DNA from 3 places in the Oryzomicrobium sp. genome. Region 1 is predicted to be linked to each of the others. Evidence: riboswitches for the same ligand, from Rfam matches in the RefSeq annotation. Region 1 holds a riboswitch; each other region holds the start of a gene.
What was found. Region 1 has a riboswitch for cobalamin ahead of V7Z98_RS03695 (TonB-dependent receptor). Riboswitches for the same ligand answer to the same signal wherever they lie in the genome.
Positions count from the first base shown of each region.

Region 1 (3,266 bases):
ACGCTGAAAGTCAGGGGTGTCAAAACCCCCTTCGCTCCCCTCGCCGACCGCGGCGAAAACCGCGCCGGGCGCCGCTTCCGGCGCGCTCGGGCGGCGGCGCAGGGACAGCAGTTCGTGGGCCAGGTTGAGGGCGGCCATCACCGCCACCCGCTCGGCGCCGCCGGAGCGGCTGCGGGCAGTGATCTCCTTGACCTGCTCGTCCACCAGGGCGACGGCGGCGAGCAGGGCCTCCCGCTCGTCGGGCGGGCAGGCGACCCGGTATTCCCGGCCGAGGAGTTGCACGTCGAGGAAATTGGACTCGGCGCTCATGGTCATGGACCTTTGCTGGCTAGTTCGAGGGGGAAGGGTGGAGTACGGAAATTCGGGAATGCGCAGAGCGGCTCGGAGCCCGGCAGTCGCAAGCGGATCACGGATCGCGCCGCAAGACCCGCGCACCGGCACCGCCGGCGGCTTACTTGCCGTCCTCGGGTACCCGGGCGAGCAGGCCTTCCACCCGCGTCCGGGCCGCCGCCATGCGGGCGGCCAGATCGGCGTTGCGCGCTTCCGCCGCCGCCAGCTGCGCCTTGAGGGCGGCGTTCTCGCCGCGCAGGGCCTGACACAGGCCGACCACTTGGTCGACCTTGCTTTCGAGGGTGGCGAGGTGGTTCTCCATGGCGCGCACTATAGAGGCGCAATCTCTTCCCGGTCAAGGAGTAAGCGTCGGATTTGAAGGTGTTTTGTGGCTTCGCGCCGCCGCCCCGCGCCTTGCTCCCGCCCCCTCCGGCGGGGTATTCTCCGCCCTCGCCGTCGCCCCGCAACCGGCTGCCACGCCCTTGCTAACGACGACGATTTTTTCCTTGCCAGGTGCCGCAGGCGAATCCTTCGCCGCGGTTAAACGGGAAACAGGTGCGTCCGACCCCAGGTCGGCAAGGCCTGTGCTGCCCCCGCAACGGTAAGCGAGCAGTCGCCCCACACAGCCACTGGGTTCATCGCCTGGGAAGGCGGGGCGGCGCGCCGGAGGATTCCGGCCTCGCGAGCCCGGATACCGGCCTGCCGGGAACACCAGCGGAAGTGCTGCGGGAGGCGGCATGGCGCGTGGACTCCCGCCCTGCCGGCCGGTCCTGCGCCGGCGACTCCCTTGCGCTGATCAAGAACGGCCACGGCCTGCGGGGACGCATGTGCGTGGCGACAAAGGGAGTCTCACCATGTCCAGTCCCATCCTCCGGGCCGCCATTTGCGCCCTTCCCGCCAGCCTGAGCCTGATCGCCGGCACCGTCCGGGCCGATGACGAAATCCTCTCCCCCGTGGTAGTCACCGCCACCCGCTTCGCCACGCCGGACCCGCGCATTCCCGCTAACATCAGCGTCATCACCAAGGAAGACATCCGCAACACCCCGGGCCTGAGCCTGCCCGACGTGCTGGCCACCCGGGCGGGGGTCAATGTAGTTCCTCTTTATGGCCCTTTAGGTATTGATGCCACAGTGGATATTGGTGGCTTTGGCGCCACGGCCACCAGCAACACCCTGATTCTGGTCGATGGCCAGCGCATCAATCCTCTGGACTCAGGCAGCATCGTCTGGTCCGCGATTCCCCTTGCCAGCATCGAACGCATCGAGATCATGCGGGGCTCAGGCACCGTGCTTTATGGCGACGGCGCCAGCGGCGGCGTCATCAATATCATCACCGACAAATCGGGCAAGCCGGGTGGCTCGGTGACCGCCACCCTGGGCAGCTACAACTTCCGCGGCCTGGATGCCAGCGTCGCCACCGGTAACGACCGCGCTTACTTCAACCTGTTCGCCCGCTATGCCGACACGGACGGTTACCGCCACAACAACTGGCAGGACCAGCAGACGGCCAGCGGCCGGGCCGGATTGAAGCTGGAACGAGGTGAAATCTTCACTGACTACGCCGTCTACAAAGAGGCATCCGGCCTGCCTGGCAACCTGCTGAGCGCGGGGTATCGGACCAATCCGCGCAACGCCACAACGCCTAACGACAATCAATTCCGCGACGGCTACCGACTCCGGCCCGGATTCAGCTACGGGCTGACCGATGCGCTCACCCTCGAAGGTGAAGTCTCTGTCGAACAGCAAAACCTGCATTCGAACTACTACGCCAGCAATTACATCAGCGACCGCAACCGCGACATGGTGTCGTTCACCCCGCGCCTGCGCTGGCGCCACGGCTTAGGTCGCCTGGACAGTGAAACCGTTGTCGGCATGGATTATTACGATGGCAAGGTAGGCGCCCAGAACCAGGGGGGGCCCAATCAGAATGCCCGCCAGACCAGCACGGCCTTCTATTTCCAGAACAGCACCGATCTGATTTCGCGCCTCAGCCTCACCTTGGGCGGCAGAACCCAACGCGTGCGTCAATCGGCAAGCCAGGACGCCTATCCGGCCTGGTTCCAGCCGGCCGTGAACGGCTCGGCCACCCGCACCCGCAACGCCTACGACATTGGTCTGGCCTACGCCGGCGACGGTTGGCGCGTCTATGGCAAGACCGGCACCACCTTCCGCTTTGCCAACCTGGACGAACTGTTCGGCTACGACAACGTGCTGCTTCGCCCTGTCTTTGCCGGCAACCTGCGCCCCCAGCACGGCACGATCCAGGAGGTTGGCGGCAGCCTCAAATCCGGTGCCTGGAGCGGCCGCCTGTCCCTCTCCCGTCTCGATCTGACCGATGAAATCGGCTACGACGCCGGCACGGGCGCCAACGCCAACTTCTCACCCACCCGGCGTGACAGCGCCAACCTGGAAGTGGAATGGCAGGCCACCGAGCGCTGGTCCAGCCGCCTAGCCTACTCCTATCTGGATGCCACTTTCCGCAGCGGCTCTTACGCCGGAAAAACCGTGCCCCTGGCCGCCCGCGACCAGGCATCCCTGCAAGTGACGTGGAAGGGCGGACAGATCGGCACCTATACTGCGGCAGCGCGCTACGTGGGCGACCGCCCCTATGGCAGCGATTTCACTAACACCCAGAGCCGCCTGGCAGGCTACACCACCCTGGACCTGCAAGGCGCCTGGAAGATCGATCGCTGGACGGTCACCGCCAAGCTGCTCAACGCGCTGGACAAGAAGTACGCGCCGTTCGCGGGCTACTCTTCATTCAAGCACGACACCTACTACTACCCCGCCGACGGCCGCACCGCCTACGTCTCGGCCCGCTACGACTTCTAGTCCGGGGCATAATCCGCGCTGCCCGAGCCAATCCCCTCCCCCATGCCCACCCGCCGTCGCGCCCTGGTCGCCCTCGCCTTTCTGATCCTGCTCGCCCTGGCCAGC
Region 1 covers NZ_DAISLS010000003.1:133,313-136,578, forward strand. Annotated here, with positions in the region: gene V7Z98_RS03685 (cell division protein ZapA) at 1-315, opposite strand, end outside; gene V7Z98_RS03690 (hypothetical protein) at 452-652, opposite strand; cobalamin riboswitch at 825-1,047, shown strand; gene V7Z98_RS03695 (TonB-dependent receptor) at 1,185-3,161, shown strand; gene V7Z98_RS03700 (FecCD family ABC transporter permease) at 3,204-3,266, shown strand, end outside.

Region 2 (3,266 bases), on a different contig from region 1:
GATTCCGACATCGAGGTGGAAATCGTCCCCGGCGCTTCGGCGCTCAACACCTGCGCCGCCCTCGTTGGCGCCCCCCTGACCCACGATTTCTGCGCCATTTCCCTCTCGGACCTGCTCACCCCCTGGCCCACCATCGCCCGCCGCCTGGACGCCGTGGCCTACGCCGACTTCGTGGTGGCCCTCTACAACCCCAAGAGCGGCCGCCGCACCCGCCAGATTCAGGAAGCCCAGCGCATCTTCCTGCGCCACCGCGACCCGAACACCCCGGTGGCCATCGTCAAGAGCGCCTTCCGTCCCAAGCAGCGCCTGGAATTCACCACCCTGGAAAAGATGGCCGAGGCCGACATCGGCATGCTGTCCACCGTGCTCATCGGCAACTCCAACACCTTCTTCCGCGGCGGCCTGATGGTCACGCCCCGGGGCTACGCCAACAAGTACGCGGTGGAAGACGGCGAGCGCGCCACCAAGGACGGCGAGAAGGCCGGCCGGTCCCTGTCCACCGGCCTCAACGGCTGGCTGGAAGCCATTCGCGAGAGCGGCAAGAGCGCCGCCGAGCTGGCCCGCGAGTACCGTCTGCCCGAGGACTACATTGCTTCCGCCCTGGCTGCCGGCCCGGAAGAGGACGTCGCCGAAAGCGCCGAGGCCGAGGCATGAGCGAGGCGGTCAAACCCAAGATCGGGGCCTACCGGCGCCACCTGCTGGTATGCACCGGCCCCCGCTGCACCGAGAACGGCGAGGGCCAGGCCCTTTTCGACAGCCTGGGCGACAAGCTCAAGGCCGCCGGCCTGACCGAGGGCGATCTGCGGGTGAAGCGCTCCCGGGTCAATTGCTTCGCCGCCTGCAAGGGCGGCCCGGTGATGTGCGTGCAGCCCGACGGCACCTGGTACTACAACGTTACCGCCGCAAACATGGACCGCATCGTCGCCGAGCATCTGCGGGATGGCCGGCCCGTGGCCGATCTGGTGTTCCATCAGGGGCCCGGCGACTGCGCGGATGCGGAGTGATCGGTCTCAATAAACGTTGAAAAACGGCGCGGCGGCCCGGCCCGAGGCCGCCGATTGCCGCCGCAGTGCGCAGCAAATACCCCATCGGGCAAACAACAAACCAGCAGGTGCCCGCGGCAACGCGGGTGAAACGGGAACAGGGTGCGCGGCGAGCTCCTCGCCGCCAAGCCCTGGCTGCCCCCGCAACGGTAAGCGAGTGCGGAACGGTCATGCCCCTTCCTCCCCGGAAGGCGCAGCCACTGTGGTCATCGGGTTTGTCGGAGCAATGCTCCGCCAGGCTCGCCCCATGGGAAGGCGATCGTTCAAGACCCGCAAGCCCGGAGACCGGCCTGCTGCAATCCAGAGCGCCTTGGGAAGGGCGCCGAACCATGCGACCGGCTGCGGGGATGCAGACGAAAGCGCGACGACGCAGGGATATGTCGAGGTGCAGGTGGGTCAAGGCCCGCCACTCGCCTCCGCGCGCTTCCGTCATCGGCCGGGTCGCCGAACGGGAGTCTTTCATGAAGCATCGCCACACAGCCGGGCGCACCCGCCTCCGGCTCAACCGCTGGTCATGGCTGCTGGCCGCCCTGCCCTTCCAGGCCATGGGCGCCGAAACCCTGGGCGAAGTCACCGTCCAGGCCAGCAAGCAGGCCCTGGTCGGCATCGCCGACACCGCCAGCGAAGGCAGCGTCAGCGCCGAACAACTGGCCAACCGGCCTCTGCTGCGCCCGGCCGAGGTGCTCGAAGCCGTGCCGGGGCTGATCGTCACCCAGCATTCCGGCGACGGCAAGGCCAACCAGTACTTTCTGCGCGGCTTCAACCTGGACCACGGCAGCGACTTTGCCACCAGCGTCCTGGGTATGCCGGTGAACATGGTCAGCCATGCCCACGGCCAGGGCTACATGGACCTCAACTTCCTGATTCCCGAGCTGGTCAGCGGCATCCAGTACCGCAAGGGAGTCTATGCGGTGGAGGACGGCGATTTTTCCGCCACCGGCTCGGCGCGCATCGACTATCAGCGTGCCCTGCCGTCCAACTTCGTCGAGCTGGGCGCCGGCCAGAACGGCTACCGGCGCGCCCTGGGCGCCGCCAGCATGCCCTTGGGTGGGCTGACTTTCCTCGGTGCCGTGGAGGCATCGAGCAACAACGGTCCCTGGGAGCAGCCCGAGCACCTGGGCCGCACCAACGCCGTGCTGCGCCTGTCGTCCGGCACCGCCCGGGACGGTTACTCGATCTCGGCCCTGGCCTACGAGGCCCGCTGGACCGCCACCGAGCACGTGCCGGAACGGGCCATCGCCAGCGGCGAGATCGGCCGCTACGGCGCCCTGTCGCCCAAGGACGGCGGCAGCACCCACCGCTATAGCCTGTCCGGCGAATGGGCCGCCAGCGGCAGCCAGTTCGGTGTGGACACCGCCACCCAGGCCAGCGTGTACGTCATCGACTACGGCCTCAACCTGTTCAGCAGCCCTTCCGGCTTCATCAACGGCCCCCAGGGCGACCAGCACGAGCAGGCCGACCGGCGCACCGTGTGGGGCGGCCAGGCCAGCCGCAGCTGGTTCCTCGGCCCCCGGCTGCTGGATTCGGAACTGGTGCTGGGCGGCCAACTGCGCCGCGACGAGATCGGCAGCGTCGGCCTCTACGACACCGTGCTGCGCCAGCGCACCGATACTGTCCGGGAAGACCGCATCCGCCAGACCGCCACGGCGCTCTACACGGCGCTGAAGACTCCCTGGCTGCCCTGGCTGCGTTCCACCCTGGGCCTGCGCCACGACCAGATCCGCGCCGAGGTGACGCCCCTGGCCGGCGTCTTCAACATGGACAACGGCGGCAGCGCCACGGGCCGCCAGACCAGCCCCAAGCTCGGCGTGGCCTTCGGCCCCTTCTCCGGCACCGAGTACTACGCCAACTGGGGCCGGGGCTTCCACAGCAACGACGCCCGGGGCGCCACGGCCCGGGTCAATCCCAAGGACGGCACGCCGGTGGACGCGGTGCCCCTGATGGTGCGCACCCAGGGCAGCGAGATCGGGGTGCGCACCACCCTGTTGCCGGGCTGGCAATCCACCCTGGCCGTGTGGCGCATGGACCTGGATTCGGAGCTGGTGTTCGTCGGCGACGAGGGCGTCACCGAGCCCCGGGGCGCCTCGCGCCGCCATGGGCTGGAATGGTCGAACAGCGTCGCCCTGGGCCGGGGTTTCCTGCTCGACGCCGACCTGGCCCTGTCCCAGGCCCGCTTCAAGACGCCGGTCAACGGCGGCGACCGGGTGCCCAACGCCATTCCGC
Region 2 covers NZ_DAISLS010000001.1:103,794-107,059, forward strand. Annotated here, with positions in the region: gene cobJ (precorrin-3B C(17)-methyltransferase) at 1-654, shown strand, start outside; gene V7Z98_RS00490 ((2Fe-2S) ferredoxin domain-containing protein) at 651-1,004, shown strand; cobalamin riboswitch at 1,093-1,351, shown strand; gene V7Z98_RS00495 (TonB-dependent receptor) at 1,505-3,266, shown strand, end outside.
Region 2: another riboswitch for cobalamin. It lies ahead of V7Z98_RS00495 (TonB-dependent receptor); the one in region 1 lies ahead of V7Z98_RS03695 (TonB-dependent receptor).

Region 3 (3,266 bases), on a different contig from region 1:
TCAACCGCCAGGGCGGCGGCCTGTCCGCCCCGGCCCTGACCGCCAAGGACATGGAGGATTTGAAGATCGCCGCCCAGCTGGGCGTCGATTTCCTTGCCGTGTCCTTCCCCAAGAGCGCCGCCGACATGTACATGGCCCGCCAGCTGATGCGCGCCGCCGGCGGCCGGGCCCTGCTGATCGCCAAGATCGAGCGCACCGAGGCGGTGGAGAACCTGGCCGAGGTGCTCGATGCCTCCGACGGGGTGATGGTGGCCCGGGGCGACCTGGCGGTGGAAGTGGGCGACGCCGCCGTGCCAGCCTTGCAGAAGAAGATGATCCGCATGGCCCGGGAGAAGAACAAGGTGGCGATCACCGCCACCCAGATGATGGAATCCATGATCCACTCGCCGGTGCCGACCCGGGCCGAAGTGTCCGACGTGGCCAACGCCGTGCTCGACGGCACCGACGCGGTGATGCTGTCGGCCGAGACCGCCTCGGGCCATTACCCGGTGGAAACGGTGGAGGCCATGGTGCGGGTGTGCGTCGAGGCCGAGCGCTCGGCCGAGGTCACCCTGGACCGGGAATTCCTCGACCGGATATTCACCCGCATCGACCAGTCGGTGGCCATGGCCGCCATCTGGACCGCCCACCACCTCAAGGTGAAGGCCATCGCCGCCCTGTCCCAGTCTGGCTCCACCGCCCTGTGGATGAGCCGGCTCAACTGCGGCGTGCCGGTCTATGCCCTCACCCCCGAAGCCTCTGCCGTGGGGCGCATGACCCTCTACCGGGAAGTCTGTCCCCTGCTCATGGGCGAGCAGCACACCGACCGGGAACTGCTGCTGGCCGACGCCGAGCAGCTGCTGCTGGCCAAGGGCGTGGTGGAAAAGGGCGACCTGATCGTGCTCACCATCGGCGAACCGATCGGCACCCCGGGCGGCACCAACACCATGAAGATCGTGCGGGTCGGCGACCATCAGCTGCAAACCGGCTGACCCACACCGCCAAACCCCAAGCAGGACGGACATCTCCGCGATGCCTCCACCAAACCCCGCGCCCCTGGCCGATCTTGAGGCATGCCTCGTGAAGATCGGCCAGGGGCGCGGGGTTTCATCAATGGGGTGCGGAATGCAGCCGCCCGCCCCCGGGTTCAGCGGAACACGCCCAGCACCTTGAGCAGGGCCACCAGCACCACCGCCCCCAGCACGCCGAAGGCCAGGCCGGCCAGGGAGAAGGCCCCGGCCGTCTCGGCGGCGCCGATGCCGATCACGTCGCCGAACAGCCAGCGCCCCAGGGCCGAGCCGACCACCCCCACCAGGACGTTGGCGATGATGCCCTGCTGGGCATCGGTATTCATGACGCGGCTGGCGACCCAGCCGATCAGGCCGCCCACCAGCAGCGTGACGATCCAGCCCATGGCGCTCTCCTCTGCACGTTGTCATTCACAGCCGTTGGAGTGCGGCGACGGCGGAACGTTTCCGCCACCGGACTGACGGCCCCGCCCCCGCACCTGGCCTTGCCGGCTTTGCTAGAATCGCCATCGCCCGGTCCGCCGGGCAGCCACCACGCCTTCCAGGTGCCCGCAAGGGAGAATCGGGAACGCGGTGCGCCCCGCCCTGCCGGCGGGGCAATTCCGCGACGTGCCCAACGCTGTGAGGGGGACCGCCGACGCACACGCCACTGGCCACCGGGATCGCACCCTTCAGCGATCCGGGCCGGGAAGGCGCGCCGGCGGGACGATCCCGAGTCAGAAGACCGGCCAGGAAGGATTCGACGGACCGCACGGCCAGGCGGGCCCGCCACCGTTCTTCACAAGGGGACTCCATGAAGATCGAACCCATCGGCACGACCGCCGGCCATCCTTTCGCCGCACCAGCCACTCCCGCCCCGGCCGCCCCCGGCCACCAGCCGGACCCGGACTTCACCGCCGAAGCCCGGGAAGCCCTGTACCACACCATCTTTTCGCGCCGCGACGTGCGCGGCCAGTTCCTCCCCGACCCGGTGCCGGACGAGGTGCTGTCGCGCCTGCTCACCGCCGCCCACTTCGCCCCCTCGGTTGGCTTCATGCAGCCGTGGAGCTTCATCGTGGTCAAGGACCCGGCCACCAAGGCGGCGGTCCACGGCGCCTTCGACGAGGCCAACCGGGAGGCGGCGGAAATGTTCGAGCAGCACCGCCAGGGCCTCTACCGCTCGCTCAAGCTCGAAGGCATCCAGGAGGCGCCGATCAACCTGTGCATCACCTGCGACCGGGACCGGGCCGGCCCGGTGGTGATCGGCCGCACCCACCTCAAGGTGATGGACATCTACAGCGCCGTCTGCGCCGTGCAGAACCTGTGGCTGGCGGCCCGGGCCGAAGGCCTCGGGGTCGGCTGGGTGTCGATCTTCCACCAGGCGCGGCTGAAGGAAATCCTGGATATTCCCGAGCGGGTGATTCCCATCGCCTACCTGTGCATCGGCCGGGTCAGCCACTTCTACGCCAAGCCGGAACTGGAATCCGCCGGCTGGCGCTCCCGCCTGCCCCTGGAAACCCTGGTCCACGCCGAACGCTTCGGCGCCCCGGTGCCCGAGGCCCTGGTGCCCCACCTGCAAGCCGACCAGGCCCGGGCGGCCCGGGAACGCAAGCTCTGACCCCCCGCCATCGCGGCCCGTAGGCCGGGCTCCGGGAGCGCAAGGAAACGGGGTAAAATGCCCGCCTTCGCCCCCGGGGCCTTTTGCTATTTAGGAAGACCACCATGCCTCTCGTTTCGATGCGCCAACTCCTCGACCACGCTGCCGAGAATGGCTATGGCCTGCCCGCGTTCAACGTGAACAACATGGAGCAGGTCTGGGCCATCATGGAAGCCGCCAACGAGGTGAACGCCCCGGTGATCATGCAGGCTTCCGCCGGCGCCCGGAAGTACGCCGGCGAGCCGTTCCTGCGCCACCAGATCCTCGCCGCCCTGGAAGCCTATCCCCACATTCCCGTGGTGATGCACCAGGACCACGGCCAGTCCCCCGCCGTGTGCATGGCCGCCATCCGCTCCGGCTTCTCCTCGGTGATGATGGACGGCTCCCTGGAAGAGGACGGCAAGTCCGTCGCCTCCTTCGAATACAACGTGGCCGTGACCAAGAAGGTCACCGAACTGGCCCACGCCATCGGCGTGTCGGTGGAAGGCGAACTGGGCGTGCTCGGTTCCCTGGAAACCATGAAGGGCGATAAGGAAGACGGCCACGGCGCCGAGGGCACCATGACCCGCGACCAGCTGCTGACCGACCCGGACCAGGCCGCCGACTTCGTCAAGCAGACCAAC
Region 3 covers NZ_DAISLS010000019.1:13,123-16,388, forward strand. Annotated here, with positions in the region: gene pyk (pyruvate kinase) at 1-971, shown strand, start outside; gene V7Z98_RS16855 (GlsB/YeaQ/YmgE family stress response membrane protein) at 1,127-1,393, opposite strand; cobalamin riboswitch at 1,534-1,754, shown strand; gene bluB (5,6-dimethylbenzimidazole synthase) at 1,801-2,604, shown strand; gene fba (class II fructose-bisphosphate aldolase) at 2,709-3,266, shown strand, end outside.
Region 3: another riboswitch for cobalamin. It lies ahead of bluB (5,6-dimethylbenzimidazole synthase); the one in region 1 lies ahead of V7Z98_RS03695 (TonB-dependent receptor).